3 regions of the Geobacillus sp. CAMR5420 genome follow, and region 3 is predicted to be linked to each of the others. Evidence: riboswitches for the same ligand, from Rfam matches in the RefSeq annotation. Region 3 holds a riboswitch; each other region holds the start of a gene.
What was found. A riboswitch is a leader RNA that binds a small molecule or an ion and turns the genes downstream of it on or off. The one in region 3 is predicted to bind cobalamin.
Positions count from the first base shown of each region.

Region 1 (9,746 bases), on a different contig from region 3:
CGCGGGAAAACGGCGACTTTTTGCGCTTGTTGCAAGACATCAGCCTAGAAAAATTCGGCTTGCACAACTTTTTGGAGCATCTCGATTTGTCGTTGTTTCATTATAAAGGGACGGAACATGAACCGGCGATTGCGGCGCTGCGCGACATGACCGCGGCGGACTACCAACAGATGAAAGCCGCTCTCGAAACGCTCAACCGTGCGCTCGATGCGCCATTGTCTTTCGACGCTTCAGTGCCGACGGACGAAAAAGAGCATCAAAAAGACCATTTGAAACTGGCTCAGTACGCCGTCCCTCCTTCCGACCCAGCGCCTGTCCGCCCATCGATCGGAACGAGACGGCAACTGACAGTCGGCAGCTTAAAACACGGATAAGAAAGGAGAGGAAACATGGATAAAACGAAGCTGTATCCAGAAGCCCCGCTCACAGCAAGCCAATGGAGCGAGCTTGAGGAACTGGTCATTGAAACGGCGCGCCGCCAGCTCGTCGGACGTAGGTTTATCGATTTGTACGGTCCGCTTGGCGAAGGCGTCCAGTCGGTCGCCAACGATATTTATATGAACCCGGAGCATGGGGACATGAGCTTCCACGGCAAAGAGCTGAGCCTTTCCGAGCCGACGCGGCGCGTGCATTTAACGATCCCGCTTTTGTATAAAGACTTTATTTTGTACTGGCGCGACATTGAGCAGGCAAAACAGCTTGGCAGCCCGATCGACTTTTCCGCCGCTGCCAACGCCGCCCAGCAGTGCGCGCTGCTCGAGGACGATTTGATTTTCAACGGTTCGGCTGAATTTGATGTACCGGGCATTATGAACGTCAAAGGAAAAATCGCCCACATTCGCAGTGATTGGATGAAATCGGGCAACGCCTTTACTGACGTCGTCGAAGCACGCAACAAGCTGCTTCAGCTCGGCCATACCGGTCCATACGCACTCGTCCTGTCACCGGAGTTGTATGCGTTGATCCACCGCGTCCATGAAGGAACGCACGTGCTTGAAATTGAGCACATCCGCGAGCTGATGACCGCCGGCATTTACCAAACGCCAGTCATTAAAGGCAAACGCGGCGTCGTTATCGATGCCGGCCGACAAAACATCGATCTTGCTGTCGCTGTCGACGTGCAAACCTCGTTTTTAGATACGGAAAACATGAACTACTTGTTCCGTGTCTACGAATCGGTTGTGCCGCGCATCAAACGTCCAAGCGCCATCTGCACGCTCGAGGATCCGAACGAGTCAGCATGAGCAGCGCCTAATCCGGAGAAGCGGCACGCGGGCTTCCCTTGCCATCAAACAGCAAGAACGGCATATGGCCAGCGATCCGCGCCATGAAAACGAGGCTACAGCAAATTCCCTTTAACGAAGACGCGCCCGGACGATAGGGGAGATCGCCGGGCGGTTTCTTGATTTTCCCATTAAGCGGTGCGGGCCGTTTGTCCTTGAACGTTGGAGACGAGCAGCGACAATTCGGGGCTGAGCGCCTCAACACCGATGTCATCGATAATCATTTTCGCTTCCCGCCAAAAATGAACGGTATAACTGCCTTCATAAATCTCAAAGAGGCGTTTTAAATAGCGCCGCTTGTTGTTGATGGCTTCCCGTTTATAAGCGGCGTTGTTCAGCTCACGAATTTTTTTATGTTCAGGCGCAGAGATGACGCTGATGTCATGAACGTTGACGATGAGCCGTTCCCCTTGTTCGGTCACAAAACCGACCGAATAGTATTGGGCGCCTAGTTGATCGATATGAACGATGCAGACGTTTCGATATTCTTCGCCGGAACGGAGGCGGAGAAGCGCCGCTTCCACCGCGCCGCCGACTTTTCGCTCGTTGGCCAAAATCGCTTTCATATCGCGCAGTCCGTTCATCGGAATGCCCATGGTGTCTCCCCCTTGTCCCTAGCCAAGATGGCGTTTTCGCAATTCCTTTTACTATTATGATACCAATCATTCATTCGGATGTAAATGAGATTCATTTTCAAACTAACCATGTAATTTAAAGGAGATGTGTAAAAAAATGGGTAAAACATTCACGGTCGGCTCACTGAAGCCTGCCGTCCGGCCATCGGAGCGCTCCATTTCTGCCGCGCCGCCTAAGCCCGATGGGCCGTCCGCCGTGCGGCCGTCTGTCATTCAAATCGAACAAAAAGGGAAAACGTTCACCGTGCAGCCAGCCCCCGGCGTTTCGCTTCTTGACGCCGCCCTAGGACAAGGTGTTCTGCTCGATCACAAATGCAAAAAAGGAACGTGTGGCCGTTGCATGGTCACCGTTCTCGCCGGCGCTCACCTTCTCGCTCCGAAAACGCGGCGCGAGCGCGAAAAAACGGATCAACCAGCCAAACGGCTTGCCTGCCAAGCACAAATCCAATAAGCCGAGCGCTATTTTAGCACGATCGGCTTATTTTTTCCCATGCAACCGCTCCCACCTACTTTCTCTCATTGCCTGACTCTTTACGCCATGGTATGATGGTGAGAAATACAAAAAACGGAGGGGATGCCTATGAGAACGGTCACCTTAACCGACGTCTTTGCCCATCCGATTGCGCAAAAATATTTAAAACGATCCGGCCTCGCCCATGCCATCACCGCGGCGTACCATGCCTACCACCTTGCCCTCCGCCACGGAGTGAACGTCGACTTGGCGACAAAAGCGGCACTGCTTCATGATATCGGCCATTACACATGGTACAAAAACGGCCGTTGGGACTACGAACAATACCGGCAAAACGACATCCATGCCATCAAAGGGGCCGAGCGCGCCCATAAGCTGCTGATCCGCCTTGGCGAACATCCGCAAAACGCTAAGGAAATTGCCCTGGCGATTTTGCTTCATACCGATTCCTACCTTCCAGAAGGAGAATGGAAACGAACGCCGCTCCAAGCCATCGTCAAATGGGCCGACGAAGCCGACGAGGAGCCCGGCGGCCGCCACCATTATCGAACGATCAGCGACGACTTAGCGTGGAAAAAAATCCGCCAGCTCGACGAACTCGTCAGCCGTCAGCACGGAAAAGAGCGACTCGGGGATATTGTTTGACCGCTTGCCTTGATGTCGCCATTCCCCTTGAACAGACGCGAAACATCGCCACGAACAATGTATGCTCTGAACGGAAACAGCTCACCCTTTCATCAGGTGGGCTGCTCGCGCGCCAGCGACACAGAACGATACACACCATCGAATGCCCTCTTATATCCTCATCGTCCACTCACGCTTTAAGACTGCTTGGCACCATCTGTCCCGCCAAAACGCCCGCCGCCGTTCTTCCCAAAAAAAACGGCAAGCCTTGGAGCACCGCCGCAACGCACCGTTTTCCTGCACTTACCGCTCTCTTCTCCGTAAATGTTCAATATGACGCCGCACCCGCTCGGTGTAATGCGTGCTTAAAAGAGATGCCCCTTCATCAAGAATAATCGAAGCGTACGATTCGCTTGGCGCGATTTCATCCAACTGTTTCTCGACGACAACGTACGTGAGGGCGGAAACAAGCTGTCCCTTACACTGCACATCGACGTATTCACGACGGTACACGCCGGCTGGGACGCCCTCGCGCCAATCAAGTTCCGTCACATAGCGCGCCGGAATTTTGTACAGCACGCCTTCGACCCGGTCGCCCGGAGAAGGGACGATATCTGCGACCCCTCCTTGCCGACCGCGGGAATACCGGGTGAACGCCAACCGGTGATCGTCAAGCACCGCTCGGCCCATCACCTCAAAATGCGGGACAGTGCAGCGAAAATCGCGTTCGCTCATGCAAGAGCCATAGGCAAAGTACATCACTTCATCTTTGGAATGGAGAAACACCATCCAATCACCTCCAAAAACTTGTTTGGCGTGTTGCTCAAGCCACTCTTTTCGTTCTGATGGGTACACGTACGTGTAACACGTGTACTTCTCGCCATCAGCATCTATGGCGGTCACGGTGATCCGTTCATAATGGTTAGGCTGTCCCGGGCCGTGATACCCTTCAAGCTGGTCAAGTATGGCAAGCGCCGTTTCCGGGTCGCCAAGCTGGTTATAGGCGATGGCGCTTGAACCCAGCTGAGCGAAACGTTGAAAAATCGCTTCCCCCCCCCCTCTTCAGCCATACCTCGTCATTGTCGTGCTCCTCTTCCACGAGCCACTGATTCAATTGCTCGCGCAGCCGTTCGATTTCCTGTTTTTTCCCCACTTCTCCCGTCCCCTTTCGCATTCAAAAGCAAGTTTTTTCTCATTATACCAAGGTAAGGCGCCCAAGCCTACCGTCCGACAACAAGCCGCAACATCTCTTTTCCTTTTCTCTTCCCCATTGTATAATGCAGCGAGAATCCCTCCGTTAATCATGTTTTCCGGCAAAAAACCGCGTTGGACGATGCCCCAACGCGGTTTTCCTTACAGCTCATCAAACCCATTATCCACTTGCACTTTCGTATATTGGCGCGGTTTTTGCTCGAAGAAGTCTGATTTGCCGAGGTCGACTTCTTCATACGCTTTAATCCAGCGGAGCGGGTTCGTCCGATAGCCGTCAAACGGGCGGTCAAAACCGAGCTGATGAGCGCGGACGTTGGCGTAAAACTTAATGTACGCTTCCAAATCAGCCAAGTCGATGCCATCGATGTCATTCCCGATGATTTCCCCGGCCCATTCGATTTCCAGCTCAGCCGCTTTCGTAAACGTTTCACGGACAAAATCGGAAAGCTCCGGCGTCCGATACTCCGGGTATTCGTTCAACACTTCTTTGAAAATTTTCGCAAACAAATCAACATGAATGTGCTCGTCACGGTTGATGTAATTGATCATCGTGCTCGTCGCCACCATTTTTTGCTGGCGCGCGAGGTTGTAGAAAAAGGCGAACCCCGAGTAGAAAAACAATCCTTCTAAAATAACGTCAAAGACGATCGACCGCAGCAAGTTTTCCACATTCGGCTCTTCCGCAAACGCCTTGTAGCCGTTCGTCACAAAATCGTTCCGCTTGCGCAGCGTCGGTTCGTTCCGCCAAAAGTCGAATACTTCATCTTGCTTCGCTTTCGGCACAAGGCTCGAGAGCACGTACGAATAGGAATGGTTGTGAATGACTTCCTGCTGGGCGAGCATGATCATGAGCGCATTGATGCTCGGGTCCGTAATGTAATCAGCGACACGTCCGGCGTAGTCGGTTTGGATGCTGTCAAGCAGCGCCAAGAGTCCAATGATTTTCAAAAACGCATCCTGCTCGCGGTCGGTCAGCTGCGGAAACTGCTTCACATCTTGCGCCATATTGATTTCAAACGGCGTCCAAAAGTTGGCGAGCATTCGCTTATATTTCGCATACGCCCATGGGTAGGCAATATCGTCCCAGTTCAACACATTCGAGCAGCGGCCGTTGATGATGCCCGTCGAACGGTTCGGCGCCTCCGGATCCATAATCGGTCGTTTGACTAAGCCGATCGTCATCGTCCATTCCTTCCTTTCGTTTTCTAGTATCGTGTGCGCGGCCAACCGCGGACGCCCCTCCCGCACAAGGAAGGGAAAGCCCGACCAAAGGCGTTTGTTGCGCCCCACGGTCAGCTCGCACAAGAATCGCACTCGTCGATCGTCCCCGATGTCGAACGCACGTAATACGTCGTTTTCAACCCCGACTTCCACGCCGTCAAATGCAAATCGAGCAGCTCTTTTGCCTTAATCGTGTTCATGACGTAGAAGTTAAAGGAGATGGCTTGGTCGATATGGCGCTGGCGGGCGGCGTTTTGCTTGATGCTCCAACGTTGGTCGATATGGTACGCCGATTTGTAATACCATGTCGTCTGTTCGTTTAAATCCGGCACCGTAACGGGAATCTTATAATCTTTCTTTTCCTCGGCGTATACTTTTAAGAAAATGGGATCAATGCTCGCCGTGCTGCCAGCGATGATCGACGTCGATGCGTTCGGGGCGATGGCCATGATATAGCCGTTGCGCATCCCGTAGCGGGCCACATCTTGCTTCAGCCGATCCCAATCGAGTTCACCGTGGCTTTGGTAGCCGCGCCGCTCAAAATAAGCGCCCGTCTGCCAGTCCGACCCCGGAAACGCCGGGTAGCTCCCTTTCTCTTTGGCGAGCTCCATGCTCGCTTGAATCGCCAAATACGCGATCGTTTCATACAGCTCGTCGGCATAGCGGACCGCTTCCTCCGACTCCCAGCGAATGCCTTTTAACGCCAAAAGATGATGCCAGCCAAAGGTTCCAAGTCCGACAGCGCGGTATTTTTCGTTCGTCAGGCCGGCCTGCAGCACCGGAATATTGTTTAAATCAATGACATTATCGAGCATCCGCATTTGAATCGGGATGAGCCGCGCCAAAACCCCATCGGTCACCGCCCGCGCCAAGTTGATCGACGATAAATTGCAGACGACAAAATCGCCTGGTATTTTTTCAATGATGATCATCCCGTCTTTTACATATTGCCGCTTCATCACCGTTGGGCTTTGGTTTTGCGCGATTTCCGTGCAAAGGTTGCTGCAGTAGATCATCCCGAGATGGCGATTCGGATTTTGCCGGTTCACTTCATCGCGGTAAAACATAAACGGCGTCCCCGACTCGAGCTGGCTGCGCATGATGCTTTTCATCACTTCGATCGCCGGCACTTTTTCTTTCGACAGTCTTGGTTCGTTGACACATTGCCAGTATTTCTCCCGAAAGCTGCCGCACCCTTTTTCCTCATCATAAAAATCTTCCAAGCTAAACCCCATCACCTTCCGCACTTCATGCGGATCAAACAAATACCAGTCGCCGCGCTGTTCGACTTGCTCCATGAACAAATCAGGGATGCAAACGCCGGTGAACAAATCATGCGTCCGCAGCCGTTCGTCACCGTTGTTGAGCCGCGCATCGAGAAACGCAAAAATGTCTTTATGCCATACATCCAAATAGACGGAAATGGCCCCTTTTCGCTGTCCTAACTGATCGACGCTCACCGCTGTATTGTTCAACTGCTTCATCCACGGGATGACGCCGGAGGAGACCCCTTTGAATCCTTTGATGTCGCTGCCGCGCGAACGGATTTTGCCTAAATAGACGCCGATGCCGCCGCCCGATTTCGACAAATTGGCGATGTCGGTGTTGCTGTCATAAATCCCTTGCAAGCTGTCATCGACCGTGTCGACAAAGCAGCTCGACAGCTGGCCGTATGACTTTCCGGCATTGGCAAGCGTCGGCGTCGCCACGGTCATGTATAAGTTGCTTAACGCCCAATACGCTTCCTTCACGAGCTCAAGGCGCCGCTTGGGTGGTTCATTCACCATTAGCGTCATGGCGATGACCAAAAACCGCTCCTGCGGCAATTCATACAGCCGCCGCTCATAATCGCGGGCCAAATACCGATCAGCGAGCGTGCGCAGCCCGATATACGTAAACAACAAGTCTTTGCCTGGATCAAGAAATGAGCCAGCCGTCTCGATCTCTTCTTTCGTATAACGCTCAAGCAATAGCGGGCTGTACACCCCTTGTTCTGTCAAAGAAACGATTAATGAATAAAAATCACCATATCGCTCGCGCGCATCGTACCCGCGCTGCCGCGCCGCCTCGCGGTACAGTTGCTGCAAATACAGCCGGGCGCACACAAATGTCCAGTCCGGCTCATCTTCATCAATGTAAGAAAGTCCTTCCAAAATAGCCGTTTGGTGCAGCTGTTCTACCGTGACGGACTCCTTTCGACTGAGAAGCTGCCAAACACGCTCGACGTATTCATCAAGCGACAGACGGCCGAATCCAGCGGCGGCTTGCCCAATCAGCGACGCAAACTCTTCACGTGAAAAAGAAACCGGCTTCCCTTGGTCATCGATGATGATCATTTTCGTCAATGCGGTCATTCGTTTCCCCACTCCTTCAATAAAAAATCCGCTCGGGCAGGCGAGCGGATGAAACGACAGACGGAAAAAAGGCATACGAAACCCTTTTTCTTTTCCCCTATCGTTTCATCTTCTCACACCCCGAAGAACATGAAACGTTCCAAGCAAGGCAGGTCTCCTGACTCGTGCATCGTCCTACTTTGGGGCCTTCCCAGCGGCGCGCCGAATGGCTCTTGCCGCCAGTGGCCATCCCATTTCGTCCGCACATACAGTTGCGGGGGCAGTTCCGGATTCACACCGGATTCCCTATTAAGTCCTGATGGACACCATTGCTTGGCGCAACGATATATAGTTGTTTAAAAAATAGAACAAAACAATATATAGTAGATGATCATCCTGATGGAACAAGCATATACCAAAACCGGGAGAATTGCAAGAGTGGGCGAATCAAATTTTCTCTTCCTCAAAAAATCATTCCGTTGTTCACATTCTGTTCATAAAAGCATGCTACGATTCACCATGTACGAGAATCATACGAAGGAGGGGGACACAAAATGGGATACAGACCCCAAATCTCACCCGCCCATCAAGAGTGGGCAGTGGAAACACACGAATTGGTGAAAACCTTTGGCGACCACCGGGCCGTGGACGGTCTCAATTTGCGTGTGCGCGCGGGCACCATCTATGGTGTGCTGGGCCCCAATGGAGCCGGCAAGACAACGACAATCCGAATGTTAGCGACGTTATTGCGCCCGGACGCCGGTTCCGCCCAAATTTTTGGGTACGACGTCGTCAAACAACCGCAAGTCGTCCGGCAATTGATTGGTGTCACCGGTCAATACGCCTCTGTTGACGAAACGCTCAGCGCAACAGAGAATCTAATGATCTTTTCTAGGCTTCTGGGACTGAGCCGAACAGAAGCAAGGCGAAAAACAAGCGAATTATTGGAGGAATTTGGTTTGACAGAAGCAGCCAAGCGCCCATTGAAACATTTCTCTGGCGGTATGCGCCGGCGTCTGGATCTCGCCGCCAGCCTCATTGCCCAGCCGCCGCTCATTTTTCTTGACGAACCGACCACCGGACTCGACCCGCGCACGCGCAATCAAATGTGGGAAACGATCCGGCGCTTGGTGAATATGGGAACAACGGTGCTGCTGACAACCCAATATTTACAAGAAGCGGACGAATTGGCAGACCGCATCGCCGTAATTGATCACGGCCGAGTCGTCGCTGAAGGGACACCCGATGAACTCAAGGCGTCCATCGGTCAATCGTCATTGCAAGTCAAGCTGCAACATCCTGGAGAGATCGAAACGGCCAAGCGCATCATTGAGCGCGTTCTCCATGTTCGGCCGACGGTATCCTTAGAAACCGGGAACATCACGGCGCCGATGGCCGATCCAGACCATGTGACGGACCTGCTTGTCGCTTTGCGTCAAGAGGGCATCCACTTAACCGAGTTAAGTGTGCAAAAACCAACCCTCGATGAGGTCTTTCTGACCATTACCGGCCATGGAGTGGAAAAACGTGCAGATGAATCCAATGATGTAAGGGAGGAAGCGATGAGATGAAACCAGTGTCTCCTCAATTGGAGGTCAAACGCCAACAGAAAAACCGTACAAGCGTTTCCCAAGCTGTACGAAATTCGCTGACGATGGCCTATCGTGGTTTGTTGAAGGTGCGGCGCACACCCGAACAATTATTTGACGTCACTTTTCAGCCGATTATCTTCACCTTGATGTTTACCTACATCTTTGGTGGAGCCATCGCGGGGAATGTTCATAACTACTTGCCCATGATCATTCCCGGCATTCTCATCCAAACGTTGATCGGGGCTTCCGTCACTTCAGGAGTTCAACTTCGCGATGATATGGATAAAGGCGTGTTCGACCGCTTTAAATCGCTGCCGATCGCCCGCATCGCTCCGTTGGCTGGGGCGTTATTAGCCGATGTAGTCCGCTATGTC
Region 1 covers NZ_JHUS01000024.1:8,481-18,226, reverse strand. The annotation lists gene DI44_RS11750 (IMEF encapsulin system ferritin-like cargo protein) at 1-374, shown strand, start outside; gene DI44_RS11755 (family 1 encapsulin nanocompartment shell protein) at 390-1,244, shown strand; gene DI44_RS11760 (hypothetical protein) at 1,415-1,879, opposite strand; gene DI44_RS11765 (2Fe-2S iron-sulfur cluster-binding protein) at 2,016-2,369, shown strand; gene DI44_RS11770 (HD domain-containing protein) at 2,499-3,035, shown strand; gene DI44_RS19405 (gamma-glutamylcyclotransferase family protein) at 3,318-3,803, opposite strand; partial or broken gene DI44_RS19400 (gamma-glutamylcyclotransferase family protein) at 3,864-3,980, opposite strand; gene DI44_RS19395 (hypothetical protein) at 4,012-4,167, opposite strand; gene DI44_RS11780 (ribonucleotide-diphosphate reductase subunit beta) at 4,368-5,408, opposite strand; gene DI44_RS11785 (ribonucleoside-diphosphate reductase subunit alpha) at 5,519-7,876, opposite strand; cobalamin riboswitch at 7,931-8,126, opposite strand; gene DI44_RS11790 (ATP-binding cassette domain-containing protein) at 8,335-9,351, shown strand; gene DI44_RS11795 (ABC transporter permease) at 9,348-9,746, shown strand, end outside.
Region 1: another riboswitch for cobalamin. It lies ahead of DI44_RS11785 (ribonucleoside-diphosphate reductase subunit alpha); the one in region 3 lies ahead of DI44_RS07695 ((2Fe-2S) ferredoxin domain-containing protein).

Region 2 (9,746 bases), on a different contig from region 3:
GCCGTCTTGAGCTTCCTTGGTTTTGATGCGGTGTCGACGTTGGCTGAGGAAACAAGGGACGGGAAATCATCGATCGGCAAAGCGATCATTTTTGCTTTGCTCGTTGTCGGTGCGCTTTTCATCGTGCAAACATGGGTCGCTGCTCTCATTTGGCCTGATTATACGACGTTTAAAAATGCGGACGTGGCGTTTTATCAGATTGCGGAGCTGGCAGGCGGACCATGGTTAAAATGGACAACGATCGTCGCTACCGCGCTTTCGTGGGGGATCGCAAACGCGCTCGTCGCCCAGGCAGCCATCTCTCGCATTTTGTACAGCATGGGTCGCGACCGTAAACTGCCCAGTGTGCTAGCCAAAGTGCATCCGAAATTTCAAACTCCATACGTCAGCACATTGCTTGTCGCTGTGATTTCGCTCATTGTCACGACGGTGTTCGCCTCGCAAATTGATAAGCTCGCTTCGCTTGTCAACTTTGGCGCCTTGACGGCTTTCCTCTTTTTGCATGTGTCAGTGATAAATTATTTTTTGCACAAACAAAAGAGCAACGATTACATCAATCATTTCTTGTTCCCGCTCATCGGCTTTATCATCATCGGTTATGTGTGGGTCAATCTTGACCCGCTCAGCAAAAAGCTCGGATTGATTTGGATCGCGATTGGACTCGTTTACCTGATCTTTTTGCGGCTCACGAACAAAGACTCCCGTCTAAGCGGGGAACTGTAGTCGCTTGTAAGGCCTGACGCCGTCATAAAAGGCGTTGGGTCTTTGATTTTTAGAGGCGATGAAACGTTTTTCCGATCTCGACGTATTACATAGATGAAAGGTATGAGATTACGGCGCCTTGTTAAGGCAAAACGCCGTTCATCCGCCAATAGGCGAGCGCCGATAAAACGTGGAAGGAGCCGGAGGAACATGAGCATGTTTGGAAAAGTCGCCGCCGATGTGCTTGGGTTAAGCGACATCGGTGCGGTCATTCAGCCGAAAGACTATGACAAAGTGGATGCCGATGATTATGTGATGCACGAGGATGGGGAGAAAATCTATTTTCTTATCAAATCAAAATCGGATGAGTATTGCTTCACCAACCGCGCGCTCATTCATTTGGACGGCACGAGCGCCGCGAGCAAAAAACGGACGCTGCGCCGCTACGATTACTACAAGCATCCGATTTCCGACGTATCGCTCGAAACGGCCGGGACGGTCGATTTGGATGCGGAAATTAAATTTAAAATTGGACCGCATTCCTACTCCATTGATGTGCATAAAAAGCATATTGAGGAACTGAAAGATTTGTATAAATCGCTGCTGGCGATCGCGGACATTTGCCATGAAAACGAAACGAAGTTCAACTATGCGGAGCGGAGTTTGGAACTGGCGGCCAAGGTGTTGGCCAACATGCGCGGTGACGGCGCCAATGTGTCGGCGGATTTTCAAGCCGTGAATGAATACGCTTTTCGCTGGCTGACGGAAGCGAAAAAGAACTATACGGTGAAGGATTTCGGCTTTGTGTTTGACAAATATATTCAACAGTGACGAGATGAAGGTTGTATCGGGGAAAGACGCCGTGCCAGAGGCGAGGTATCTTTCCTTAACCCGTGGTGCTAGATAAACTTGAGCAAGCATAAAAATAGCCCTTGCTGGCGGATCTCCTGTAGAATGAAAGTGCGACCTGCCATTCGAAAGGAGAATCCCCATGCAAGAGCACTTTCATTTTACTACAGATCGAGCCAAGATTCAAAAGCAATATGCCGCCATTTTCGTTTTTGTTTCTGCCCAACTTTCATGCATTCAGGTGCATCTTCACCGTCGAAATCGCCATTTGGTAAAGCAAGAGGACGCTGTCATCATCGCCATTCATCTTTTAGGAAAGCTGCTCGGTTTTACATCCGAACGGGCATGGCATCGTTTTGTCACGGGAAATTTGTTCACAAACGGCTCGTTTCTTGAACGCTCCCGATACAACCGCCGTTGCCGGGCGCTTGGTTTCGCCATCAAATGGATCCGTCATGAGCTGGCAAAACGCGGTCAACATCATGCCTATGCCGTCGTTGACAGCTTGCCGCTCCCGTTGTGCCATACCGCAAGAATGCATCGCGTCAAACGATTTCAAGAGATGGCAGACATCGGATATTGCGCTTCCAAAAAGCAATGGTACTACGGATTGAAGCTGCACCTTCAAGTGACTGATCAAGGGCTGCCGATGGGATATGTTGTCACCGAAGCGTCTTGTCACGACCGGGTGGCCGCTGAAACCGTCATGACGCAAATTCCACATCCGTATAACCTCGGTGACAAAGGGTATATCAGCCAAACGCTGCAAAAGAAGCTGTACGAAGAGCACCGAGTCGCGTTTTGGACGCCCGTCCGAAACAATCAGCGAATTCGCCAATCGGATGCATGGAAACAATGGATGAAGCGAAAACGTAAAGTGGTGGAAACCGTGTTTTCGATTTTAGTCGATTCGTATCGGATCACCAAGATTCGCGCGAACTCGGTTTCTGGATTTGAAACGGCACTGGATGGTATTTTACTGGCTTACTCACTTGTTGTTCTCGGGCTAGTTGAGCGCTAGCGCTCAACTAGCACCACGGGTTTAAGGTATATAAGCTGTAATAAAGAATTTCCACGGTTTTGTATTAATGTTCAAGCCAGTATATAATGCGAGTATGCCGAGAGTCTGGTGGATAAACACTTTTTTGAATTATATAGATGCAATTTGAAGTTTTCACATTGGTAGCTTTTACTGAGCATTGGATTGACTGTCGAACGACCGAACAACACCGCTTTCAGCCCCATGTATGGGTCTGAGAAGCGGGTGGTTGTTCAGTCGTCCGTCATGCCTTGGCGTGACGGAGGCAAGCAAAGGCTTGCCCTCGACAGTCGAAAAATCGATAAGTGGCTTTTCTGTCAAAGATATGTTAAACGTTTTGGTTGCACCTATATAAGTGTTTTAAGACACAGAAGGAATATTAAAATATAGGTATAGAAAGGGTTGAGGAATTTGAAGATTAAAGATGTATTTGGGGATTTGCCTACACTTACTACTGAACGTTTAATATTAAGAAAATTAACGTTAGATGATGCATATGATTTATTTGATTATGCGTCAAATCCGGAAAACTGCAAATATTTACCTTGGAGACCTCATCATACCATTGAAGATTCAATTCAATTTTTAGAATTTGTAATTAAGTCTTATAAAGAAGGTAGTTTAGCTCCGTGGGGAATCGTTTCAAAAGCAGACAATAAAATGATCGGGACAATTGATATAGTTAAATGGTTACCCAATCATCATAAAGCTGAGATAGGTTTTGTTTTATCGTATAAGTATTGGGGGAAGGGATTAGCAGTTGAAGCGGCTAATAAAATCATTGAATTTGGTTTTGACAAGATGGAATTAAACAGAATTGAGGCATTTGCTATGATTGAAAATGTTCAATCTTTAAGAGTTTTACAAAAGTTAGGGATGCAATTTGAAGGGGTTATGAGAGAACATTGGTATATTAAAGGTAAATTTAGGGATATGGCTATATACTCTATTCTAAAACGAGATTATTTTAAATCAAGGAACGGGTTGCAAAACGCATAACGGATGAATAAAGGGACACAAAAAATCCACTCTTATTGGGAATCATATACAGTTACTAAAAAACTTCAAAGGGGTGACACTATCAAGAGTTCCAATTCTTTGATCGAATACACCGATGAAATCGCTCCTCTTTTAGAGGCTTTATTTCGATGCATCGATCAACTTTTTTCTGGAAATACCTTATGTGGCGGGAAGATCACAGGTGTCTAAAAAGGCAATTGATTAAATGTTTATTTTGGAAAACGTGCTTTACGATCGATTCTTTGTAGCAGTTGATGAACATCTTCCGCTGTTTTTGCTATTTTTGATGTATTTATGAGTCTCTCATCTGTCCACCTTTTCAAGGACCAGCCGATGCTTTCAAAAGTAAGAATTTTCTGATGTTCATCATCATCTCTTAAACGATGTATGTGTTTAATCTCTGAAAGTGATCATGGTGGATGGTACGGCCCTTTGAAACATTCTTGTAGTATGATCTCCAAACAAAATGGGTCATTTCAACTCGGTATTACTAGTTTAAAGGTATAAAGAACGGTTGAACAAGTGAGAATTCTTTTTGTTTTCTCGATTAACCGCTGGAATAGTGGAGAAACAAAAGGTGCCTATGGTTATGTGATTGCTGTCTTCTTGAAAACTGGATTTGAAAAGTGTCTGTTTGATCTCCATAATGCGTTGAATGGGTATTTGATCAATTAAAGATTAACGGGGTAGAGCAGCCGCGTTGGTATAGATTTCATTGCTATCTGTTACATGTACAATTATAAATCATTATTGGAAATTTTTAATTTACACTCTATTTTTACCGCGTTATCAATTATAAGAAGAAGTTAAATTCTGAATATATATAAAAAGATATGTATTGCATGATGTTTAGTTACCCGTGGTGCTAGATAAAATCAGACGAGCATAAAAATAGTCCTTGTATGAAAATCTCCTTTTAAAATGAAAGTGCTCACCTAACATTAGAAAGGAGAAATCCCATACAAGAGCGTCTTCATTTTACAACGGATCAAGCGGAAATTCAAAAGCAATATACGGCGATCTTGTTCTTGGTATCAGCGCAACTGTCTGGCGGCTCTAAATGTATTGTAGCGCTGAAATCGTCATTTGTTAAAGCAAGGAAATGGGTCATAATCGCCATTCATATTCTTGGAAAGTTGTTTTGTTTTACTTCGGAACGAGCAGGGTATCAGTATGTCATTGGAAACTTATTCACTAGGGAGATGTTCCCTGAACGCTCTCGATATAACTGTTGTTGTCGGTTGCTCCGTTTTTCCGTTAAATAGAGTTTTTCTAATAGATCCGTCACCAACTAGCGAGGCACGGACAACATCATGCCTATGCTGTTGTGGAGATCTTGTCCCTCTTGCGCTGTGTCATCACGTGAGGCGTTAATGTTCAACTAGCACCACGGATTTTCCTTATTTTTTTCAAGATGGCAGTATAGATGGGGCAGCTGCTTTTTTTCTGCAGGAGAGGGCTAGGATCATTCCGCGATGTAGGAGGAGAGCTTGATGGATAAACACCAACAAGCCATTATCACCGTTTCAGCCTATATTACGAATGACACGGGAGAGGTTTTGCTTGTTAAAAGCTATGACCGCTCCGATACGTGGGAAATGCCGGGCGGACAAGTTGAACCAGGCGAGCCGCTCGATCGGGCCGTTCATCGCGAGGTGTATGAAGAGACTGGCGTTGACATCCGTCTCATCGGGGTCAGCGGCGTGTATTACAATGAAACTAAAAATATCATAAACATTGTATTTAAAGCGACATATGTGAAAGGAAACGTTTCTCCCCAGCCTGAGGAAATTCAAAAGGCGAAGTTTGTGTTGATCGATGAGTCGAATATTGATGAATATGTGACATGGCCGCATTTGAAATCGCGGGTGCTCGATGCGATGAAAAGGGAATGCTCTGTTCCGTATGAAACATGGGTTATGAATCCATCTCGATTGTCTGCAAGAGTGGGAAGGTGAAGTGCTGTAAATTCATAGTTGTCAAATGCTAAACGCTGCATTATTATAAAAATGTCCATATCCCATAACTGAATCCATTCGCAGCAAGGTGCCGAAACGGCTTAATAGGGAATCCGGTGGGAATCCGGAGCTGTCCCCGCAACTGTCAATGCGGACGAAATGAAATCGCCACTGTACGGACAGATGGCTTGCGCTGTTTTCCGTACGGGAAGGCTTCAGAGTAGGATGAAGCATGAGCCAGTAGACCTGCCTTGCTTGCCGCAGTTTCCGAATCTTCGGGGGGTGAGACGCGGAAACAGTCGTACAGGGCATTGTTGTGCCCATTGGCGGTCTGTTTCGCGCTCATTCCCAGATTTAGGCGGAATGGGCGTTTTTTATTGTACATACATCACTGAAGGGGGAATGACGGATGAAACGTTGGACATGGCCGGCGGTGGTGGCGGTGTTCTTCCTTTTGGCCGCCGTGCTCGTCGGCTGCGGCGGGGCGAATGGCAGCACCGAGCCTGCGAAAAAAGAAGAACCGAAAACGGAACAAGCGGCGTTTCCGGTGACGGTGAAAGACGGGCTTGGCGAGGATGTCATGATCAAAGCGGAACCGAAAAAGATCGTCTCGCTCATCCCAAGCAATACGGAAATCGCCTATGCGTTGGGGTTGGGCGATAAGATCGTCGGCGTCAGCGATTTTGACAATTATCCGGAAGACGTCAAAACGAAAACGAAAATCGGCGGCATGGAATTCAACGTCGAGAAAATCATTTCGCTCAAACCGGATCTTGTCTTGGCCCACGCGTCAAGCGCCCATAACTCGCGCGATGGCCTCAAGCAATTGAAAGACGCCGGCATCACCGTGCTTGTCGTGAATGACGCGAAGTCGTTCGACGATGTGTATGCGTCCATCGAATTGATCGGCAAAGCGACCGGGACGACAGACAAAGCGAAGCAAGTGATTAAGGATATGAAAGAGAAGCTTGCGCAAATTCAAGAAAAAGCGAAACAAATCCCGGCGGACAAACAAGCGAACGTCTGGATTGAAGTGTCGCCGCCGCCGCAGCTGTATACGGCCGGCAAAGGGACGTTTATGGATGAGATGCTTCAAGTGATTTCAGCGAAAAACGTCGCCGGCAGCTTGGAAGGCTGGCCGATGGTGACGGAAGAAAAAGCAGTGGCCTATAAGCCGGACGTTATCATCACGACATACGGCGGAGCGAAGCAAGTGTTTGCGCGCGCCGCTTGGAAAGACGTGCCGGCGGTGAAAAACAAGCGGGTGTATGACGTCAACACCGACTTAGTAAGCCGCCCGGGTCCGCGCCTTGTCGAAGGGGTCGAGGAACTTGCCAAAGCCATTTACCCGGATGTGTTCAAGTAAAACGTGGATGTATATATTGGCCGTCACGGCGGCCATGTTATCGTTGCTCGTAGGGATATCGACAGGATCGCTGTCGATTCCCTTTTCTTCTATTGTTCGCATTCTTGCGTCCGAATGGTTTGGTATGCCGCTTCCGTCTGACATTCCGGCCGATTGGGTGCCGATCGTGATGGCGATCCGCTTGCCGCGCGTCGTGCTCGCTTTTTTGGTCGGGGCGTCATTGGCACTGGCTGGCGCGGCGTTCCAAGGGTTGCTGAAAAATGCGCTCGCCGATCCGTACACGCTCGGCGTCTCGTCCGGCGCCTCGGTCGGGGCGGTGCTCGTCATCTTTCTCGGCTGGCAATGGCCGCTCTTTGGCACGTTCACGCTGCCGATCGTGAGCATTTTATGCGGCATGGCGACGCTTGTCGCCGTTTTGGCGTTCACTCGCGCGGTTGAGCCGCAGCTGTCGGTTGAGACGATCATTTTAGCCGGCATTATCTTCGGCGCGTTTTTCAGCGCCTTCATTTCACTGATGATCGCTTTGACCGGGGAAGAATTGCGGCAAATCATCTCATGGCTGATGGGGAGCGTCGCGATGCGCGGCTGGAAATACAGCGGGCTTTTGTTGCCGTTTTTTCTCATCGGCGCGGCGGTGCTTCTCGCCAACGGCCGCGAGTTGAACGCGTTTGCTTTTGGCGAGGCGGCGGCGCTTCATGTCGGCGTTGATGTTACGCGCCGAAAAGTCATCATTTTGACGGCGGCGGCGCTGCTCACCGGCGCGGCGGTGTCGGTGTCCGGGACGATCGGTTTTGTTGGGCTCGTTGTTCCGCATATGGTTCGGCTTGTGTGCGGGCCAAACTACCGGGTGCTCTTGCCGCTATCGCTCTTGTACGGCGGGGCGTTTCTTGTGCTTGCCGATGTGGCGGCGCGGACGATCATCGAACCGCGCGAACTGCCGATCGGCGTCATCACCGCGCTGATCGGCGCCCCGCTATTTGCCGTCTTGTTTTTCCGAAAAATGAAGCGAAAGATGGGATGATGATGCTCGAGGTGCGGGCCGTATCGCATCGGTATGGATCAAAGCAAGTGCTTGATCGTGTGACGTTTTCCGTGGAAAAAGGGGAGCTTTTTGGCATCGTGGGGCCGAACGGCAGCGGAAAAACGACGCTGCTGAAACTCATTTGCAAAGAGCTTCCGCTTGCCAGCGGTGAGATCAAGATTCATGGCCAGCCGCTTTTGGCGCTGTCTGCGAAGCAATGGGCGCGGTTTGCCGCCGTCCTGCCGCAGACAGTGGAGGCGGCGGCCGGCTATACGGTGAGAGAAACGGTGGCGCTCGGCCGCTACGCCCATCAGCGCGGCTTGTTTCCGACGTGGACGAAAGAGGATGAAGCGGCGGTTCAAGAAGCGCTTCGTGCGGTCGGCTTGGCTGACAAAATCGATGAGCCGCTTGAGCGGCTAAGCGGCGGCGAGCGGCAGCGCGCCTATTTGGCGCGGGCGCTTGCCCAAAAGCCGCAGCTGCTCTTGCTGGATGAGCCGACGAACCATATGGATGTGAGCGGCCAAGTCCGGCTTTTGGACCGGCTCGCGGAAGCTGCCCGCTCCCGCGGCTTGACGGTCGTCGCCGTCTTTCACGATATGAACGTCGCTAGCTTATATTGCGACCGGGTGCTTGTGTTAAAAGAAGGAAAAACAGCGGCGCTTGGAACGCCGACAGATGTGATGACGCCGGCGCTGCTTGAGGAAGTGTTTGCCGCGCCGATTGTGCGTCTGGCCCATCCGGCGACGGCAAAGCCGATGTTTTCGTTCGTGCCGAAAGGGAAACAAGAAGAATCGTCGGCCGGCGGGCTGCGTTTGTTCTTTCTTGATGACGCCGCTGTTCTGGCTTCCTGCCAGCCGCTTCGCGTCCTGTCCTCGGCATTGATCGGCGCTGGGTTTCAATGGGCGACCCATTTTGTCAATCGCCAAGTCGGGTTGGATTACGATTGCGGCGATGCGGAAGGAGACATGCGCCGCTATTTGGAGCAGCACGGGTTTTCGCTGGAACGAACGATCGGCATGATGACGGCGGTTGATGTCCGTGATGCCGTTTGGCTTCAGAAAGAAGGGGAAGCGTTTTCGGTGGCGGTCATGGCGACCGCTGGCGTCGGCAATGCGGTTGATGCCGCTCGAGCGTGGCAGCATAAGCCGCTTGCGGCAAGGCCGGGAACGATCAATATGGTGATTGTCATTGACGGAGTGCTGACGGAAGCGGCGTTTGTCCAGGCGATGATGACGGCGACGGAAGCGAAGGTAAAAGCGCTCGCCGACTGTTCGGTTTGCGACCCGGAAACAGGGACGCTTGCCACCGGCACGTCGACCGATTCGCTCGCCGTGGCGGCGACGCAAACCGGGCCGACGTTTGCCTATGCCGGAACGGCGACGGAACTCGGGCGCACGATCGGTCGGCTCGTGTATGAAGCGACGATCGAGGCGCTTGACCGCTACAAGCGGCGGAGGGGGCGGCGATGACGCATTTGCTGGCAATGACGTTGGCTTTGCTGTTGGATGCGCTGCTTGGCGACCCGCGCTGGCTGCCGCACCCTGTGCGCGGGATGGGAACGCTGATTGCGTGGTTGGACCGCCGCTGGAATCAAGGAACAAAGCGGCGGGCGAAAGGGGCGGCGGCCGTGGCGGTCGTGTTGGCCGCCGTCTACGGGTTGTCGGCGTTGGTCGTTTATGTGGGCTACGCGCTGTCCGTGTACGTGGGGGTGGCGATCGAGGCGGCGCTCATTTTCACCACCATTGCGACCAAAAGCCTCGCTGAAGCGGCTGAGGATGTGCGCCGGCCGCT
Region 2 covers NZ_JHUS01000050.1:99,752-109,497, reverse strand. The annotation lists gene DI44_RS05645 (amino acid permease) at 1-723, shown strand, start outside; gene DI44_RS05650 (PH domain-containing protein) at 919-1,533, shown strand; gene DI44_RS05655 (IS982 family transposase) at 1,694-2,572, shown strand; gene DI44_RS05660 (GNAT family protein) at 3,002-3,589, shown strand; gene DI44_RS05665 (NUDIX hydrolase) at 5,104-5,568, shown strand; cobalamin riboswitch at 5,638-5,837, shown strand; gene DI44_RS05670 (ABC transporter substrate-binding protein) at 5,978-6,934, shown strand; gene DI44_RS05675 (iron ABC transporter permease) at 6,921-7,955, shown strand; gene DI44_RS05680 (adenosylcobinamide amidohydrolase) at 7,952-9,424, shown strand; gene cbiB (adenosylcobinamide-phosphate synthase CbiB) at 9,421-9,746, shown strand, end outside.
Region 2: another riboswitch for cobalamin. It lies ahead of DI44_RS05670 (ABC transporter substrate-binding protein); the one in region 3 lies ahead of DI44_RS07695 ((2Fe-2S) ferredoxin domain-containing protein).

Region 3 (9,746 bases):
GGTCAGATCGAGATTGTGACGAAATGCGGCATCAAGCTGCCGTCAAAATACGGGATGAAATTATATGATACAAGCAAAACCCATATCATCGCCTCGGTCGAGCAGTCGCTCGCCAATTTCCGCACGGATTATATCGATGTCTTGCTCATTCATCGTCCGGATCCGTTCATGAATCCAGAAGAGGTGGCCGAGGCGTTTTGCCAGCTGAAACAGGACGGAAAAGTGCGCTATTTCGGCGTCTCGAACTTTAAACGTTCGCAGTGGGAAATGCTTCAGTCGTATTTGCCGTTTCCGCTCGTGACCAACCAAATCGAAGTATCGGCGTATCGGTTGGAAAATCTTGAAGACGGCACAGTTGACCTTTGCCTTGAGAAGCGCGTTCCGCCAATGGTATGGTCGCCGCTCGCCGGTGGAGCGATTTTTTCCGCTGACGATGACCGGGCGGTGCGGCTGCGCGGGACGCTTGAACAAGTGCGAGGCGAAGTGGGCGCTGAGACGATCGACGAAGTGCTGTACGCGTGGCTCCTCGTTCATCCAGCGCGGATGATGCCGATTGTCGGCTCGGGGAAACAAGAACGCATCGAGCGGGCGGTGCGGGCGCTGTCTTTGTCGCTTTCCCGCGAGCAATGGTTCGCCATTTTGCAAAGCTCCATGGGGCATGATGTGCCGTAAGGGGAAAGGACGATGAAAGTCATTATCGCGGAAAAGCCGGACCAAGGGGCGACGCTCGCCTCGATTTTTCGGACAAAAAAACGGCAAGGCTATATCGAAATTTTGCCGAATGACTTGTTTCCCAACGGGGCGTATATGACATGGGCGATCGGGCATTTGTTCCAGCTCGCAGCTCCTGAGCGGTACCGCCCCGAGTGGAAACGGTGGACGCTCAACACGTTGCCGATCATCCCGGAACGGTTCGAGTATGAGATCGAAAAAGCGAAGGCGAAACAGTTTCAAGTGGTCAAGGAACTGTTGCGAAAGCCGGAAGTGACGGAAATCATCCATGCCGGCGACGCGGGGCGCGAAGGGGAGCTCATTGTGCGCAACCTCATCCGCCTAAGCGGCGTGAACAAGCCGATGAAGCGGCTTTGGCTGTCGTCCTTGACCCCGAAGGCGATCGAGGAAGGGTTCCGCCGCCTGCTTGATGAACGGACGACGCGCCCGCTCTATGAGGAAGCGTACGCCCGCGCCTGCGCTGATTGGCTCGTCGGCATGAACGCCTCGCGCGTGTACAGCCTCTTGCTGAAAGAGCGCGGGATGAATGATGTGTTTTCCGTCGGACGCGTGCAGACGCCGACATTGGCGCTGATCGTCCGGCGTGAGCGGGAAATTGAGCAGTTCCGCCCTGAACCGTTTTGGGAAGTCGTCGCCTCGTTTGTCATTGGCGACAAGCGTTATGAAGGAAAATGGACGGATAAAAACGGCCAAACGCGCCTCAAGGACGAGGAGATGGCGAAAAAGATCGCTGCCTTTTGCCAAGGAAAACGAGCGGAAGTCGCCGACGTCCGCACGGAGCGGAAAACGTATCAGCCGCCCCTGTTGTTCAACTTATCGACGCTGCAGGCGACAGCGAACAAGTTGTACCGCTTCTCGCCGAAAAAGACGCTTGATGTGCTGCAGTCGCTCTACCAAAAAGGGATCGTTTCGTATCCTCGTTCCGATTCGATGCATGTGACGAAAGGGGAAGCGGAAACGTTTCCCGCCATTTTGCAAAAGCTGTCCTCGTTTCCGGCGTACGCTTCGTATTTTCCGCTGCCGCAGCCGTCGATTTTACAGAATAAACGTTATGTAAACGAGAAAAAGGTGACGGACCATTACGCCATTATCCCGACCGAGCAAGTGGTGGATCCCGAGAAGCTGTCAGCCGACGAACGGAAGGTGTACGATTTGGTCGTCCGCCGCCTAATTGCCGCCCACCACCAGGCGGCGGTCATCGATTATACGACCGTCACGACGCTCGTTGACGGTCGGGCTCGCTTCGTTTCGAAAGGAAGGCAGGTCGTCGAGGAAGGATGGCGCGCGGTCATCCGCCCGCATGAGGAGGAGAAAGATGCTGCGCTGCCTCCCCTTGAGCGAGGGGAGGCGGGGAAAGCGGCCGCTGTAAAGGTGAAAGAAGGGAAGACCGAGCCGCCGAAACGGTATACAGAAGGCGAACTCATCACCTTGATGAAAACGGCGGGAAAATTTTTGGACGATGAGGAACTGGAAAAAGTGCTCGCCAAAACGGAAGGGCTTGGCACGGAAGCAACAAGGGCGGCGATCATTACCATGCTGAAAGAGCGGAAGTATATTGAAGTGAAAAAGAACCTCGTGTACGCGACCGACAAGGCGAAAGTGTTGATCGAGGCGCTTGGCGGCACGATCCTCGCCTCGCCGGAAATGACGGCGAAATGGGAGCAGCGCTTAAGCGAAATCGGCGAAGGGAGCGCCTCGCCCGCCGCCTTTATGGAACAGGTGAAAAAGTTGGCGCAAAAAGTGGTCGCTGACGCCATCGCCGCCGCGCCGAATTGGAATTTCAGAGGGGTTGACACCGCCTCAATCCAGCGGACAAGGAAGAAAAAAACGATGGGCGAGAAGCTTGGGCCGTGCCCGCTTTGCGGCGGGACCGTCATCGACAAAGGAACGTTGTACGGTTGCGACCAGTACGCGAAAACAAAATGCTCGTTTACGATCTCCAAACGCATTCTCGGCAAATCGATTTCGGCGGCGAATGTGAAAAAGCTGCTGGCGCAAGGGAAAACAAATGTCATAAAAGGGTTTAAAAAAGGCGGGAAAACGTTTGACGCCATACTCGTTTGGGATGAAAACGAGAAGAAATTGTCGTTTCAGTTTCCGAAGCGGTGACGAAGGCAACAGGCGTTGGGGGACGGGAGGTTTGGCGAAAAGGCGGACCGATGGCGGCCCGCCTTTTTTTGCCCTTTACTCCGTTCGCGGCTCTTGAATCCGCTCCATCAACCGCTCCGGCTCGCTCGGCGCGGCAAAGCCGAACTGCCTGTACAGCCCGTGCGCGTCTTTGGTCGCGAGCATCACCTTGCGGACAGCGGCGACATCAGGATGGGCGAGCACGCATGATAACAGCCATTTCCCGAGACCTTGCCCACGGTATGCTTCATCGATGAACACGTCGCACAGATAGGCGAACGTCGCCCGGTCGGTGATGACGCGCGCCATGCCAATTTGCCTGTCGCCGTGAAAAAGGGAAAAGCAGAGCGAATGGTCAAGCGATTTGAGGATCGTTTCGCGGCTGCGCTCATTCGCCCAATACGAGCGGGCAAGGAAGTCAAACACGCGCTCAAGCTGGACGCGGCGGCGGTCCGTCGTCACGGTAAATGGGCCGTTTTCGTAATCGATGATCGTCCACATGATCTGGCCTCCTTTTTCTCAAATGATACACCGAATCGGGTCAAATGGGAACGATTTTCGTTTTTATTAACCGTAATAACATTATGTAAAGAATGAGTTCCCCCTGGCTCCCTGAAGGCGGGTCAATGACGGGGCAAACGACGGCAGGCGGCAATGCGGCCAGGGCGGTCTGGATAATCGGTGAACACACCGTCCACGCCCATGGCGCATAGGCGAGCGAGATCGTGTGGTTCATTGACGGTATAGACGTGAACCATGAGCCCGCGGCCATGGGCGGCGCGCACCCACTCTTCGGTGACGGCTGAGAGCGGCAAGCCGATGCCATCGGCATAGACGGCGATTTGTTGCAGCAGCTCGTCGCGGCCGCTGTGCGCTTCCTTCTCGCCGACCAATTGAATGAGCCGAATGCCGTGCGGGATGAGCGGCCGGAGCGCTTGCAAGCTTTCCGGGTGGAACGATTGAAACATGACGCGGCGCTGTTGCAGGAAACCGTGTTTTTTCAATAGATGGACGACCGCCTCTTCGATGCCGGGCTGTTTCGTTTCGATGTACAACGGGGCTTCCACACGCTCCGCTTTCAGCATCTGAATCACCTCATCAAGCGTCGGGATGCGCTCGCCGGCAAAGCGTGGATGAAACCACGACCCGGCATCCAGCCGCCTCAGTTCAGCGAACGAAAAATCATTTACCCGCCACGGAGCACGGCGCGGATAGACCGTTTCGGCATTTGTCGTCCGGGCGAGCGTCGCATCATGCAGGGCAACGAGCTTCCCGTCTTTCGTTGACCGCACATCGACTTCGATATAATCGGCATTCATGCGGGCGGCGAGGCGGTAGGATGAGAGCGTATGCTCCGGCGCGTATCCGGACGCGCCGCGGTGGGCGATGACGGCGGTTTTCGGCTGGCTGGATGGCTGCCAGGCAGCCGCGGCCGCTAAGACGATCGGCAACGATAACAAAAACAATGTGCAAAGATAGAAGCGAAAAACCGTGATCCGGCGCATATACATCTCTCCCCTTCCAGTTATCATATCGGGAAAACAAGTGCGAGGGAAAAACGAGGTGATATAGTGGGGAAAGGATGCTTGTACCGATAGTTTCGCACATCAAGCAAAGGGATATTCAGTTTGATGCATAAAGTGCGTTATCATGCCGCATACTGTAAACGACAACAAAACGTTGGGCTATAGCCAAGCGGTAAGGCAACGGACTTTGACTCCGTGATGCGCTGGTTCGAATCCAGCTAGCCCAGCTGAACGTCTGGTCAAACCGGAGGGGCTTTGAGCCGGTGAAAACGGTCTCCGCTATATATCGGCGCGGGGCCGTTTTTTATGGTTTCAATGCGATCGGTGGAATACATCGAAGCGATTGACGGCCACACAATGGTTTGGTTCACATCGCCGCGTTCGTGTCAGTCGTTCGAATGAAAGATCGTCGACAAAAAACTGCTGAGGCAGAAGGATTTTGGCGAATGACGGCGAATGCAAAACATGAAAGGGGAGAGCGACAATGAAAACAGCCGATTTATGCGATCAATTTTTAGACGAGTTGCAAGTATGCGAGTTGCCGTTCCAATCGTACGGCGGAAAGCGGGCGTTTTCCGGGCCGATTGCGACGGTCGATGTGTTTGAAGACAACGTCCTTGTCCGAGAAGCGCTGGAGACGGTGCCGCCGGGGACGGTGCTCGTGGTCGATGGAAAAGGCTCGCGCCGCGTCGCGCTATTAGGCGACCGGCTGGCGCAAATCGCTTGCGAGAGGGGGCTTGCTGGCGTCATCATCCACGGCTGCATCCGCGATTCAGCGGAAATTGGCGCCATGCCGATTGGCGTGATGGCGATCGGCACATGCCCGGTGAAAAGCAAAAAAGAGGGAAAAGGCTCACGCGACGTTGCGCTCGAGTTTGGCGGCGTCCGCTGGGAGCCAGGGGCGTACGTGTACGCTGATGCGGACGGCGTTGTCGTCGCCAACAAAGATTTGTTGGCGAAAAATGGTTGACGGCTGCGGTCGAGTCTCGTTCAATACAACGAACAGGTTGAGGCGATGGAGATGGAATGGCAGGAAGTGCGTTCATTGTATCCAAATCAATTTGTGAAATTACAAGTATTAAAGTCCCATTTAGAGGGAGATCAAGAAATCATTGAAGAGGTGGCTGTTATCGGAACGGTTTCGGACAAGGATGCAACTCGTGAGTTGCTGCAATCGAAAGGGAATCAGCTTGTTTATCATACTAGCCACAAGGAGATTGTTTTAAAAGTTCGGGGAGCGATTGGCCTGAGAGGGAAATTTCATTATGCAGATTGAATATCGTGAAGGCTTGCTGTTTGCATCGATCGAAATCGTTTATCAAGGAAGGTCTAAGTTGATTCATAATATGGTGATTGATACTGGTGCGGCGAAAACAGTGATTTCTCAAAATGCAGTAGAAGATATTCATTTGCGGGTAGAGCCGGGCGATCGTATTGTGGCTTATTACGGAATCGGTGGGAAAGAGTACGCGTTTACAAAAAAATTAGACTGTATTCAGCTAGATTCTTTCCAGCTAAGAGAGTATGAAATTGATTTTAGCGGGATGGACTATGAGGGGATTAACGGTTTGTTAGGATTGGATATATTGCTGGGCGCTGGATTTGTCTTAGACCTGGACAAGTTGGAGATGTATCGTTCTGGTTGAAATGGAACGCCCGCTCGAAATGCCAAAAAGAAGGAAAAGGCGCCCGCGACGTTGCGCTCGAGTTTGGCGGCGTCCGCTGGGAGCCAGGGGCGTACGTGTACGCTGATGCGGACGGCGTTGTCGTCGCCAACAAAGATTTGTCGGCAAAAAACGGTTGACGGCAACGCATTGGTTGTACTACGATGAAAACGGATGCTTGTTCCATGACAGCGCATATATGGCGGTAAGACAAACAAGGTGCCTAAGCCTGCTTAAGGGCTTGGGTGAAAAGGGAAGCCCGGTGAAAATCCGGCACGGTGCCCGCCACTGTGATGGAGAGCTTTGCGGCAACAAGTCACTGAAGGATGCTTCGGGAAGACGCCGCCAAGCGATGATCCTAAGTCAGGAGACCTGCCTTGTTTGGATCGGACGGATGCCTACGGGACTATAGGCAGACGTGCGGGAGAATGACGGCTTTAGGGGCCCTGTTTGGGCCGTTTACGGCTTTCGTATACATTTTTCTGCACCTCTGCTGTAGAGGTGCTTTTTCTTTTGTCGAAAAACCGTCCGTCTGCCGCATTTCATTCTACCATTCTAGCAAAAGGGGGGATTTGGTGGCGACGTGGGATTTGCGGGGAATGAAGCATCATGTGCTCATTTGCAACGGAGGGACGTGCCTCCGCCATGGCGGAGATGACGTGACAACCGCGGTGCGCGAGGAGATCGCCCGCCTCGGGCTTGACGATGCTGTCCATACAACAAGGACGCGCTGCAACGGACGATGCCAAGACGCGTGCGTGATGATCGTCTATCCACAAGGCGTTTGGTATCGACAGATGACGCCGGAGCGGGCAAAGGAGGTTGTGCGCGCCCATTTGGATGAGGGGCTGCCTCTTTTGGAATGGGCGACGTATGAATACGAAGGCGAATTGGTGTTGACGCCGGCCGGCCTGCGGGAGGCGCCAAGCGGAAAACGAAAAACCGAACATAGCGTGAAAGGAGTGAAGGGATAAATGAAGAGAGCGGTTCGATGGAGCGGAATGGCGGCTTTATTCACTGCTTATTTTTGGTTGACGAATGAAAATGAAGCGTATGCCATGCACATTATGGAAGGATTTTTGCCTGTCAAATGGGCGCTGTTTTGGTGGCTGCTGTTTTTGCCGTTCTTTGTGTTCGGATTGCGGCGGCTTGTGCATACGCTGAAGCAGCACCCCGAACATAAGCTTCTGATGGCGTTAGCTGGTGCGTTTACGTTTGTATTGTCGGCGCTGAAAATTCCATCCGTCACCGGCAGCAGCTCGCATCCGACCGGGATCGGCTTCGGCTCGGTTTTGTTTGGACCATGGGTGATGGTGGTGATCGGCACAGTCGTTCTTCTCTTTCAAGCGCTGCTTCTTGCCCACGGAGGAGTGACGACGCTTGGGGCCAATGCGATGTCGATGGCGATCGTCGGCCCGTTCGTCGCGTACGGAGTGTATCAACTGTGCCGAAAAGGGGCGGTATCCAATCGAGCGGCTTTGTTTCTTGCCGCTTGTTTGTCTGATTTGGCTACATATGTCATGACGTCCCTGCAGCTTGCCTTGGCGTTTCCGTCTCCTGATGGGGGAGTCACCGCCTCGTTTTTGAAATTCGCCGGCATTTTTGCCATTACTCAAGTGCCGTTGGCGGTGACGGAAGGCATCATAACGGTAATCGTCTGGAACTGGCTTTCCTCCTATCAAGCTTCTCCGCTGTTCCAAAAGGAAAAGGGGGCGTAATGCGATGAAGAAAAATGGCTTGCTCGTGTTGCTGGCTGCTTTGCTTGTCATCATTCCGCTTTGGTGGGCGCGCGGATCGGAATTCGGTGGAACGGACGATCAGGCGGAAAAAGCCATTCAAACGCTCAACCCGCATTACCGGCCGTGGTTTGAGTCGATCTTCACCCCTCCAGGCGGCGAAGTCGAAACGCTTCTGTTCTCGCTGCAAGCCGCGCTTGGCGCCGGCGTGATCGGCTACGTCGTCGGGTTGTACAAAGGGCGTTCGGAGCGGAAAAACAACCATGATTCGCGAGTTTGACCGTTGGGCGTATGACAACCGGCTGCGGGCATGGCGGGCGGAGTGGAAGCTGATCGTGGCGTTTGTTATGCTTGCCGTTGTCATGATGGGCGGCTGGCGCGAACAATGGCTTGTGCTCATCGGAATGGCGTATTGGATTGTCGCTCGCGCACGAGTGCCGTTTTCCGTGTATGGAAAAGCGATGCTCGCCGCCTCCGTTTTTTTAGGGCTCAGCCTGCTGACGCTCGTTGTGTCCGTGTCGGTTCCTTTTCAAATAACTTTCATCGACAGCCAGCTGCAGCCGGCTGCAAAGCTCGCCGTTCGCTCCCTTGCCGCCTGGTCGTGCTTGTTTTTCCTTCTCATTACGACGCCGGCGCCGGACTTGATTGCGGTGCTGAGGCGAATGCGGCTGCCGGCGGCGCTCGTGGAACTTTGTTTTCTTATGTATCGCTTTATCTTTTTGCTCGAGCAGGCGGCCGCAGAGCTGATGCTGGCATTGCGGGCCCGCAGCGGAGGAACGCATTGGCGGCATGGCGGGATGCTGATGTACCAACTGTGGGTGAAAACGTGGCAGTCGTATGAAGCGTTCAGCCGTTCGCTTGCGGCGCGTGGAGGCGTCGCGTCGGCCGGGCATACGCATCAGCGGGAAAAAGCGCATGTGCCTCTTGTCGATGTTGCGGCCGGCATCATCATGGCTTTGCTGCTTGGGTGGACATGGTGGAAAGGGTGAAAACGTTGCTGCTGCGGATGGAACGAGTGAAATACGCTTATCAAGCAGAACGGTATGTGCTGAATGGGATTGATTGGGAAATTCCAGAGCGAAAAAAATGCGCCTTGATCGGGCCAAACGGCTGCGGCAAAACGACGTTGTTTCTTCATTTGAACGGGCTGCTGCGGGCGCAGGAAGGAGCGGTGTATTGGAAAGGGCGCAACATGTACGAACGCGGCGCCGATTGGGCGCAATGGCGGCGTGAAGTCGGCATCGTCTTCCAAAACCCGGAGCACCAAATCCTCGCCCCGCTAGTGCGTGATGAATTGGCGATCAGCTTAGTCCATGCCGGAATCGATCGAGAAAAAATGGGGGAGGCGCTTGCCGCGATTACGGCGGAATACCATCTTCAATCTTGGCTGGACCGTCCGACCCATCAATTCAGTCTGGGACAGAAAAAATGGCTGACGCTCTGCTGTGCGATGGCGGCCAAACCGGACTTGCTCGTATTGGACGAACCGACCGCCTATTTGGATCAGCATCAGACAAAGCAGTTTCTCAAACAAATTGATGCCATTCACCGAGCGGGGACGACCGTGTTGATCGCCACCCATGACATGGATTTCGTCTGGCAGTGGGCGGATGTCGTCGCGGTCATGCACGAAGGGCGGATCGTGATGCAGGGGGCGCCCGAGGACGTATTCGCCGACCGCCAGCGGCTGCTGGACATTCGCTTGGATGTTCCGCTGTTTGTGCGGCTTTGGCAAGCGTGGCGGCCAGAGGAAAAGATCGTCCCCCGATGTGTTGCGCCGTGAAAGGGACATGAGCGGCGAATGTGGTGTGAAAAATGGGGGCTAGGCGGCAAAAGGAGGGATCATGATGAGCGGCAAATTGCTCATTGTCGGCTTTGGCCCGGGAAGCGTCGACCATATGACGAAACGGGCTCGGGAAGCGATTGAAGAAAGCGACGTCATCATCGGCTACAAAACGTAC
Region 3 covers NZ_JHUS01000039.1:85,044-94,789, reverse strand. The annotation lists gene DI44_RS07650 (aldo/keto reductase family oxidoreductase) at 1-672, shown strand, start outside; gene DI44_RS07655 (DNA topoisomerase III) at 685-2,841, shown strand; gene DI44_RS07660 (GNAT family N-acetyltransferase) at 2,917-3,360, opposite strand; gene DI44_RS07665 (glycerophosphodiester phosphodiesterase family protein) at 3,483-4,364, opposite strand; tRNA gene DI44_RS07670 (tRNA-Gln) at 4,541-4,612, shown strand; gene rraA (ribonuclease E activity regulator RraA) at 4,870-5,355, shown strand; gene DI44_RS07680 (hypothetical protein) at 5,407-5,661, shown strand; gene DI44_RS07685 (retropepsin-like aspartic protease) at 5,651-6,031, shown strand; partial or broken gene DI44_RS07690 (hypothetical protein) at 5,971-6,189, shown strand; cobalamin riboswitch at 6,250-6,444, shown strand; gene DI44_RS07695 ((2Fe-2S) ferredoxin domain-containing protein) at 6,625-7,023, shown strand; gene DI44_RS07700 (energy-coupling factor ABC transporter permease) at 7,051-7,767, shown strand; gene DI44_RS07705 (energy-coupling factor ABC transporter substrate-binding protein) at 7,772-8,065, shown strand; gene DI44_RS07710 (CbiQ family ECF transporter T component) at 8,049-8,774, shown strand; gene DI44_RS07715 (ABC transporter ATP-binding protein) at 8,759-9,568, shown strand; gene cobJ (precorrin-3B C(17)-methyltransferase) at 9,633-9,746, shown strand, end outside.